One region of the Stenotrophomonas sp. TWI819 genome, then DNA from elsewhere that is predicted to be linked to it. Evidence: predicted binding sites of a transcription regulator. Region 1 holds the regulator's gene; each other region holds the start of a gene.
What was found. Region 1 encodes FliA, which starts transcription of late flagellar genes. Its sites were predicted from a motif close to TAAAGTTTNNCNNNCNNNGGCCGATAA; they were not measured.
Positions count from the first base shown of each region.

Region 2: a site for FliA is predicted at 1,507-1,533, ahead of ABE463_RS00995 (methyl-accepting chemotaxis protein). Genes of this name have one in related genera too.
Region 3: a site for FliA is predicted at 1,455-1,481, ahead of ABE463_RS10985 (GGDEF domain-containing protein). Genes of this name have one in related genera too.

Region 1 covers NZ_JBDJKY010000008.1:29,595-32,867, reverse strand. Annotated here, with positions in the region: gene ABE463_RS12245 (chemotaxis protein CheA) at 1-268, opposite strand, end outside; gene ABE463_RS12240 (protein phosphatase CheZ) at 274-888, opposite strand; gene cheY (chemotaxis response regulator CheY) at 888-1,280, opposite strand; gene ABE463_RS12230 (RNA polymerase sigma factor FliA) at 1,297-2,043, opposite strand; gene ABE463_RS12225 (MinD/ParA family protein) at 2,040-2,927, opposite strand; gene flhF (flagellar biosynthesis protein FlhF) at 2,914-3,273, opposite strand, start outside.
Region 2 covers NZ_JBDJKY010000001.1:207,922-211,194, forward strand. Annotated here, with positions in the region: gene ABE463_RS00980 (alkene reductase) at 1-12, opposite strand, end outside; gene ABE463_RS00985 (TetR/AcrR family transcriptional regulator) at 191-763, shown strand; gene ABE463_RS00990 (hypothetical protein) at 778-1,374, opposite strand; gene ABE463_RS00995 (methyl-accepting chemotaxis protein) at 1,576-3,273, shown strand, end outside.
Region 3 covers NZ_JBDJKY010000006.1:296,349-299,621, reverse strand. Annotated here, with positions in the region: gene egtD (L-histidine N(alpha)-methyltransferase) at 1-104, opposite strand, end outside; gene egtB (ergothioneine biosynthesis protein EgtB) at 101-1,387, opposite strand; gene ABE463_RS10985 (GGDEF domain-containing protein) at 1,559-2,866, shown strand; gene ABE463_RS10980 (YchJ family metal-binding protein) at 2,845-3,240, opposite strand.

The DNA of each region.
Region 1 (3,273 bases):
CATCGAAGTGATGGGCCTGCAGCGTGGCCTGGCCCGAGCGTGCCATGCCCAGGGTTTCCTCGGCGGCGTGGCACAGCTCCACCATCGCCTGGATGCCGAGGAAGCCCGCGCCGCCCTTGAGCGTGTGGAACCCGCGGAACACGGCGTTGAGCTGGTCACTGTCCTGGGGCGCCTGCTCCAGCGACACCAGCTGTTCGCCGAGGCGATCCAGGATCTCCTGGGCCTCGAGGATGAAGTCGGCAGCGATATCGTCTGGAACAGCACTCATGATCGTTAAAGTCCCAAATCGGAGAGCAGGTCGTCAGCGTCGACCTGTGAAACCTGGTGGCGGTCCAGACCGGTCACGGCCGGGCCGGCCAGGCCGTTGTCACGCTTGTGCGCGGTGTCGTCCTGCGGCGGCAGGCCCAGGGCACTGAAGCCCTCATGCACGCGACGCACGATGCCCACCACGCGGCGGATGATCTGCCCGGTGAGATCCTGATAGCTCTGGGTGAGCGCGATCTCGGTCAGGTTGTGGCGGATGCGGTCCAGCTGCTGGTCCTGGTCGGCCGTCAAGCCATTGGCGCGCAGCTGCTCGGTGAGCGTGCGGCATTCTTCGGCCAGGTCCAGGGTGCGGTGGGTGGCCTGTTCGGTCATCGCCACCACATGGTCAAGGCGTGCGCAGGCATCGTCCAGTTCGCCGGCTTCGCTGGGCAGGCTGGGCAGCTCGCCCAGTGCCTGGCCAAGTTCGCGGGCGAGCCGGTTCAACCCGGCCATCATCGGCTGGGTACGCAGCGCGGCGAGTGCGTCGATTTCCTGACGCCACGCGGCTTCGTCACCCGATTCCAGCGCGGCCAGTGCATCCTGCAGGCGCTGCACCAGCGCTGATTTGTCGCTCAGGGTTTCCATCAGGCGCTCGCCGCCAGACGCTCGAAGATCTTGCCGAGCTTTTCTTCCAGGGTCTGGGCGGTGAACGGCTTGATGATGTAGCCGTTGACGCCGTTCTGGGCCGCTTCGATGATCTGCTCGCGCTTGGCTTCAGCGGTCACCATCAACACCGGCAGCGTCTTGAGCTTGGCGTCGGCGCGGATGGCCTTGAGCAGGTCGATGCCCGTCATCACCGGCATGTTCCAGTCGGTGACCACGAAATCGAACGGCTGGCTCTGCAACAGCATCAGCGCGGCATGCCCGTCCTCGGCTTCGGCCGTGTTGGTGAAGCCCAGATCGCCCAGCAGGTTCTTGACGATACGACGCATGGTCGAAAAATCGTCGACGATCAGGATACGCATGTTCTTGTCCAAAGCTCTTTCCTCGGTCTTAATGGTTCTCGAGGCCGGCGTCGGCCGCCTCGAAGATTTTCAGTCGGCCACGCAGGCGCAGCACGGCCTGGCCATGGATCTGGCACACGCGCGATTCGCTGACGCCCAACACGGCGCCGATCTCTTTCAGGTTCAGTTCCTGCTCGTAGTACAGCGACAGGACCAGCTGTTCGCGCTCGGGCAGCAGCCCGATCGCGTTGCCCAGCTCACGCCCGAACTCACCGCGCTCCAGCACCTGCTGCGGGGTCGGGCCGCCCTGGGCGACGGTGTCCAGCTCGCCCTGGTCCTCGATCCGTGATTCCAGGCTCAGCACCTGGCCGCGCGAGGCATCTTCCATCAGGCGCAGGTAGTCCGGCAGCGGCATGTCCATCGCGGCCGCCACTTCCGTGGCGCTGGCGGCGCGTCCGGTGCTCTGTTCGAGCCGGCGGATGGTGGCGGCGGCGTCGCGGGCCCGGCGATGGACCGAGCGAGGCACCCAGTCGCCACGGCGGATCTCATCGATCATCGAGCCACGGATGCGGATCGAGGCATAGGTCTCGAACGAGGCGCCCTGGTCGGCGTCATAGCTGCGCGACGCTTCGATCAGACCCATCATGCCGGCCTGGATCAGGTCGTCGACCTCCACGCTGGCGGGCAGACGTGCCGCCAGATGGTGGGCGATGCGGCGGACCAGGTCCGAGTGCTGGGCAATGCACTCGTTCGCGGCGACCCGCTGGACCTCTTTGTATTGTGCGGCGCCTTTCATGCGGTCACCCCGCGTTGCTTGAGGATGCGTTCCAGGAAGAACTCGACGCCACCCCGCGGCTCGGTCGGGGCCTGCCAGCGTGCGGTACGGCGTGCGATCTCGGTCAAGGCCAGCGCCGACGGACTGGACGGGTAGGCCTTCACCACCGGCTGCTGGCGCTGGACCGACAGGCGCAACCAGTCGTCCTGCGGCACACAGCCGAGGTAGTTGAGCGACACATCGGCCAGGAACTTCTCGCAGACGCGGGTCAGCTTTTCGTACAGCACCCGGCCTTCATTCGGGTCGCGCACCATGTTGGCGACCACCTGGATGCGGTCCACGCCGCGTTCGCGCGAGAGGACTTTGATCAGGGCGTAGGCATCGGTGATCGAGGCCGGTTCGTCGCAGACCACCACCACGGTGTCCTGGGCGGCCTGGCAGAAGGTCAGCACGCCGTCGGTGATGCCCGCGGCCGTGTCCACGACCATGATGTCCAGTTCGCGCTCCAGCTCGGAGAACACGTTGACCAGGCCGATGTGCTCGGCCTGCTGCAGCTCGGCCATGTTGCGGCGGCCCGAGGCGGCCGGCACCACCAGCACGCCGCCGGGACCTTCGATGATGACCTCCTCCAGCGTGCAGCGCCCGGCGACCAGGTCGGCCAGGGTCACGGTCGGCTTCAGGCCCAGGATCACATCGACGTTGGCCAGGGCCAGGTCGGCATCCAGCAGCAGGGTACGTTTGCCCATGCTGGCAAGCGCCACGGCCAGATTGGCCGAAACGTTCGTTTTGCCCACGCCGCCCTTGCCGCCGGTGACGGCGATGGTGCGGACCGGGCCCAGCGGCTGGCTTCGGGTAGCCGACAACGGGAAGGTCTGGGTCAGCTTGGCGTACTCACGCGACGGCATGGTTCAACTCCGGGTTGCAGGGCATATCGGCCGCGCGGCGCAAATCTTCAAGGCGAAGTACAAGATTGGCCGCGCTGGCACGGTGCAGGTCTTCAGGAACGTCCTGGCCATCGGTGATCCAGGTGATCGGCAGGCGGTGGTCGACGGCCACCGACAGGGCGGTACCGAAGCGGCCGGTCTCATCCAGCTTGCTCAGCACCACGCCCTGGGGGTTGGCGGCGCTGAAGCGGCGGACCACCTCGTCCATATCGCCGAAACTGGTGTTGGCCGGCAGCACCAGCAGGGTGCGGATCTGCTCGGCGGCCCGCAGCCACTGCAGCTGGGCGGCCAGTGCACGGTCGCGCGG
Region 2 (3,273 bases), on a different contig from region 1:
CGAGGTCGTCATGGTGGGTGCGGGGTCGTGATCGTTGAGAGGTGGCGCGGGCGGGCCGGCAGTGGCGTCGTCCGGGAATGCGGCAATGATGATGACCGTAATCTTAGATGTCAACAGTTTGATGATGGTGGTCATCTATCCGTGGTAAGCTGCGCGCCTAAAGAGGCAGAGCGTCAAGAGACAACCCGTCATGAAAGTCACCAAGGCACAGGCGCAGGCCAACCGGGCGCACATCGTCGAGACCGCCTCCACGCTCTTCAGGGAGCGGGGCTACGACGGCGTGGGGGTGGCAGATCTCATGGCGGCCGCCGGCTTTACTCACGGTGGCTTTTACAAGCACTTCGGGTCCAAGGCCGACCTGATGGCCGAGGCTTCCGCCTGCGGTCTGGCGCAGTCTGCCGATGCCGCGGCAGGCATGGAGCTGGCAGATTTTCTGAGCTATTACATTTCGCGCGAGCACCGGGACAACCCGGGACAGGGCTGCACGATGGCCGCGCTGTGCGCCGACGCCGCGCGGCAGCCAGCATCGGTCAAGGCGGCCTTTGCCGCCGGTATTGATGCGCAGGTGGACCGTCCCGCTCTCGACGATGCTCAGCCAGGCGTGGACGTCAGCCCGGACGGACGTGCGCGCAGGATCGCCTTGATGGCCATGGCCGTAGGCGCGGTAGTGTTGTCCAGGTCCTGCCCGGACGATGCGCCGCTGGCCGATGAGATTCTCGACATTTGCCGCGCGGACGTCCTGGCGCGATTGGCGGCCCGATAATCAACCCGACGCCATCAACGGCAGCGGTTGAGATCGCGGTTGACGAGGTCGACATTGCCCGGAGCGAGCTGCTGGATGCTGGACATCCAGGCGCCTGGCATTCCCTCTGATGGTTTCCCAAGGATGACCATCGTGCCGCCCGGCTGGCTGACGATGGTCGTCTGCTCCTGGTGCACCGGCACGCTGCGCCGATAGGCGGAGAGCGGCAGCTTCGCATAGCGGGCCTCAAGCAACGCCTGCAATGCCGCGTGCGTGTCCGGCCGGTAGGGGGCCATGAACATCAAGGCGACGGGTTTGCCAGAGTCCTTGAGTGTGGTCAGGCTGGAGGCGGTCATCGGCACGTTGCCGATCCGGCACACACCCTCGTGACTGAGGATCATCGACGAAACTGTCGCCGGGCTGCAGTGATCGTCCATGTTCTCCTGCAACTGGCGTGGCAGTGCGTTGAACGCGGCGATGCTCTTTCCGCCAGCGAGTTCGGCAGCCACGGGGCATTCGGGCAGGGTCGAGTCGACGGCGGTGGCCTTGTCGGCGGCGCCTTCGCTGGCCGCACAAGCGGTGGCAAGAGCACACATCAGTGCCGACGCCAGTAGAGCGGGGGAGTGCTTCATCCGTGAATCCATCCGGTAGACGAGGTTTTGGGGCGGGCAGAAGAGTAACGCATAGGCGGAGGGGCGGGTCTGTGGTGGCCGCCACATCGATCCGCCACGATCAGCACAGTGAATACGTATGTTGTTATCGATTAAAGATATTGACATTGCCGCCGAAACTGGAATGAAGGCCGGTCATCGGCGAATTCACAGAGCTCTGCAATGGACTACTTCCGCAACCTCAATGTCGGCGCAAAACTGGCCGCCGGCTTTGGTCTCATCCTTGTCCTTCTGATCGCATCGTCCTCGCTTGCGCTGTACCAGGCCGACAAGATCGGCCGGCAGGTGGATGTGATGGAACAGAACAGCAAGAAAGTGCAGCTGTTGTATGCCCTGCGTCGTGACAATTTCGAGAATGAGCGCAATGTTCGTGACCTGATCCTCAACGGTACCGACAACGGCGAGGCGATCCTCGCCGATATCGCCAGCACGCGTGCCGACTACGCCAAGAGCAGTGAGGCCCTCGATGCGATGCCGCACGATGCGTCGGGCACGGCGGCCAAGCAGGTGATCAAGGACGCACGCGCCGCGGCGCTGCCGATCCACAACCAGATCATCGAACTGGCCAAGGCCAACGAGGATGATGCCGCCAAAAGCCTGCTCTACGGCGAGGCGCTGCCGTTGATGCAGGCGCGGTCCACCAGCCTGCAGAACGCGGTGGAGCTGCAGGTGAAGCGCAATGCCGATGGGGCCGCCGCGATCGATACCGCCATCGCCACGTCGCGGACGCTGATGATCGTTTTCTCGCTGGTGGCGCTGCTCTGCGGCGGCTTGCTGGCCTGGCTGACCGCGCGCAGCCTGACCGGGCCGCTGCGCCGGGCCATGTCGGTCTCCAGTGCGATCGCCGAAGGGCGCTTCGATACCCCGATTGGCAGGGCCGGCCGCGACGAAACCGGGCAGCTGCTGTCCAGCATGGACGCCATGGCCCATCGCCTGCGCGCATTCTCTGCGGCGCAGCAGGAGATGGCGCAGCGCCACGATAAGGGCGAGCTCGACTTCCGCATCGACGAGACCGCGTTCCCGGGCGATTTCGGGCGCATCGCCGCCGGCACCAATGCGGTGGTGGGCAGCAACATCGCGCTGACCCAGCGCCTGGTCGATGTGATGCAGCACTACGCGGTTGGCGATCTTCGCGATGACATGGAAGCGCTGCCCGGGGACAAGGCGCGCTTTACCGAGGCGATGGCGGTCACCAAGCGCAACCTGTCGGCCATCAATGCGCAGATCCGCATGCTGGGCTCGGCGGCGGCCGCGGGCGACTTCAGCGTGCGCGGCGACGAAGCCGCGTTCGAACATGAGTTCAAGGCGATGATCGAGCGCTTGAACCTGATGATGCATGTCAGCGACGAGAACCTGCGCAAGCTGTCCGCACTGCTGAAGGCGATCGCTGCCGGTGACCTCACCGCGCGCATGGACGGTGAGTTCCAAGGGGTGTTCGCGCAGATGCGTGACGATGCCAACAGCACCGTCGGCCAGCTGACCACGATCATCGGCAGCATCCAGGTTGCCGCGGGCAGCATCAACACCGCGGCCGTGGAGATCGCCAGCGGCAACAACGATCTCTCCCGGCGGACGGAACAGCAGGCCGCCAATCTGGAGGAGACCGCAGCGTCCATGGAGGAACTGACCTCGACCGTGCGCCAGAACGCCGAGCACGCACGTCAGGCCAATCAGCTGGCCATCAGCGCTGGCGGCGTCGCCTCCGACGGTGGCAAGGTGGTGCTGGATGTGGTGTCCACGATGCGCGAGATCTCAACCTCGTCCAAGCGGATCGGCGACATCATCACGGTCATCGATGGTATTTCGTTCCAGACCAACATCCTGGCGCTGAATGCCGCCGTGGAAGCGGCGCGTGCCGGT
Region 3 (3,273 bases), on a different contig from region 1:
TGCCTCGGCGTGGACGAGAGCCCGCGCAGGATGTCGGCGGTGATCCGGTCACGATCGGGCTGCAGATCGGTCAGTGCATCCAGCGCATCACGGACCGAGCTCATGCGACGTCCCGGGCCAGGCGCAGGCCGGCGAACTGCCACCGGGCCGACGGGGCGAAGAAGTTGCGGTAGCTGGCGCGCAGGTGATCTGCCGGGGTCGCACAACTTCCGCCGCGCAACACCCACTGCCCACACATGAACTTGCCGTTGTACTCGCCCAGGTTGCCCGGGAAGGTACGGAAGCCGGGATAGGGCCCGTAGGCGCTGCTGGTCCATTCCCACACATCGCCGAACAACTGGACGATGTCCCCCTCTTCCTCCGCGCCGCCCGGGTGCAGCTGATCGGCATCGGCAAAGCGGCCACGCAGGGCGCGGCCCGCCGTCGCCGCTTCCCATTCGAACTCCGTGGGCAGGCGGGCGTCGCACCAACGCGCGTAGGCGTCGGCTTCGAAATAGCTCAGGTGGCAGACCGGTGCATGCGGATCGAGCGCGCGCCAGCCGCCCAGAGTGAACTCGCGCTCCAGCGCGTCATCCCAGTACAGCGGGTGCTGCCACTGCTGTTCCTGGCACAGCGTCCAGCCTTCGCTCATCCACCAGCGCGGCTCGCGATAGCCGCCGGCCTGCACGAACTGACGGTACTCCTCGTTGTTGACCGGGCGGTTGGCCAGCGCATGCGCCGGGACCAGCGCGCGGTGCACCGGCGATTCGTTGTCATACGCAAACGTCGACTGGGTGGGCCACACCGGTGCGCCGATCTCCACGATCCGTTCCGGGCTGCTGCGCCACTGCAGCGGCAGCGCACGCGCCGGGCTTGCCGGGAGATCGGTGCGGTACGCCGGTTGCAGTGGATTGGACCAGAACGCGTGCTTGATGTCGGTCAACAGCAATTCCTGGTGCTGCTGCTCATGGTGCAGGCCGAGCAGAAGCTGATGCTGGGCCTGCTCGCTCAGATTGCCGGCCTGCAGTGCGGCGAGCACACGCTGATCGATCTCCGCGCGGAAGTGCAGCACCTCGTCCAGCGTGGGGCGCGAGAGCAGGCCGCGCTGTGGGCGTGCATGGGCCGGGCCAATGCTCTGGTAGTAGCTGTTGAACAGGTAGTGCCAGTCCGCATCGATCGGGGCGTAGCCGGGGCGGGTCGCCAGCACGAAGCGCTCGAAGAACCACGTGGTATGGGCCAGGTGCCATTTCGCCGGGCTGGCGTCGGGCATGCTCTGGACCATGGCATCTTCGGCACTGAGCGGTGCAGCCAGCGCGAGCGTGCGTGCACGCACGGTGGCGTAGCGGACGGCCAGCGGCGATGGCGGGGCGGCAGTGTGCGGTAGTGCGGCAGCGACGGCGGTATTCATTGCGGTGAGGATCGACCAGGCGGGGTGAGTGCCACGTCATGGCACCGCATCGATTCGGTGACATGGCTCAAGTTGAATACGCGCAGGCCGCTACCGGGGAAGACCCATCGCCTGTGTAGTCCGGTTTGCACGCTGCAGCCACGGCGCGCCGGCCACCACGTGGACCCCCTCTTGCGGACGCATCTGCTACGCCAGCCCAGTCACTATCTGTTCGTGCTGCCTGCAGTACTGGTGGCGCTGGGATTGTGGGCCGCCACCCCCGCGGCGGAAGCCGGCAGTTCGGTGCATCGCCTGCTGCCGATGGTGCTGGCCTGCCTGGGTGTCGGCCTGGCGCTGATCTACAACCGCGTCCGGGCGCTGTGCCTGATGCTGGCCATCGCCTTGGCGTTCTGCCTGCTGCATGGTGTGGTCGGCACGTTCCTGCGCGATGGCGTTGTTTCGGCACAGACCCCGCTGATCTTCCATGCTGTGTCGTGGTGGCTGCCACTGCTGTTCCTGCTGCATGGGCTGTGGCCCGAACGCGGACGGCTGCGCCAGGACCTGTTGCTGCGCGGTGTGGTCAGCGGGACGGCCCTGGGCATCTTCCTGCTGTTGGCCACGCAGGTTCCCGACGGCATGCAGGCGCTGCTATCCGATCGCCACCTGGCCTGGCTGCCCAGCGACTGGAATGCGCTGGCCCAACTCCCGGCGCTGCTGTTTCTCATTACGACGGTGGCCTTGGCTGTCCAGGCCTGGCGACGCCCCCGCCCGCTGCACACCGCCCTGCTGATCGCCCTGCTCTGCCTGTGGTGGCTGCTGCCGCGGGTGTTCGTCTCGCCGGCGCTGCTGCCGGCGGTGAGCTGCATGGCGCTGCTGCTGATCGTCTCGGCGATGTTGCAGGAGGCATTCCACATGGCCTTCCGCGATGAGCTCACCGGCCTGCCCGGGCGTCGCGCGTTCAATGAATATCTGCAGCGCGTGGGCGCCACCTACACCATCGCGATGGTGGACGTGGATCATTTCAAGCGTTTCAACGATACCCACGGCCACGATGCCGGCGATGACGTGCTCAAGCTGGTGGCCGCGCGACTGGCCGAGGTAGGCGGGGGTGGCCGCGCGTTCCGCTATGGCGGTGAGGAATTCGCGCTGGTGTTCCTGGATCGCCCTGCCCCGGCCTGCGTGGCGGCCGTGGAAGAGGTCCGCGCGACGATCGAGGGGGTGCGGATGCATCTGCGCGACCGCGCCGCACGCAGCCGCGACGATGCGGTGGGGCAGCTGCAACGTGGGCGTGGTGGCAACGGCGCGGTGGTGCAGGTGACGGTGAGCATCGGTGTGGCCGACAGCCGGGTGGCGGACAGTCCACAGGCGGTGATCAAGGCCGCCGACCAGGCGCTGTATGCGGCCAAGGACGCCGGCCGCAACTGTGTGCGTGCACTTGGCCAGCAGGGCACCGTGCCGGTGCGCGCGACCGCACTGGCTCAGGGCAACGCGTCGAGATAGAACCAGCGGCCGTCTTCGCGGACGAAGCGGCTGTGTTCCAGCATTTTCACCGCACTGCCGCCGCCGACCTTGTAGCGCGCGGTGAAGCGCACCTGGGCGTGGTCGGGATCTGAGCGGGTGTGGGCGTGGATCGTCAGCCCGAGCCACCGGGTGCGCTGGCCGGGTGCTTCGGCCAGCGAGAGCTCGGCCGGGCGCGTGGACGGGTGCCAGCTGGCCAGCAGGTAGTCGGCCAGGTGCCGCACGTAGGCGCTGTAGCGCGAGCGCATCAGCGCTTCGGCATCCGGCGCGGGGGTGCCGGCATGGTAAAGGCCGCAGCAGGCGGCGTAGGCCAGCGGGCGGCCGCAGGGACAGGGATCGGAAGAGACGGTGGTCATGGGGGTATTGTCGCGCGATGACCGGGCGTATGC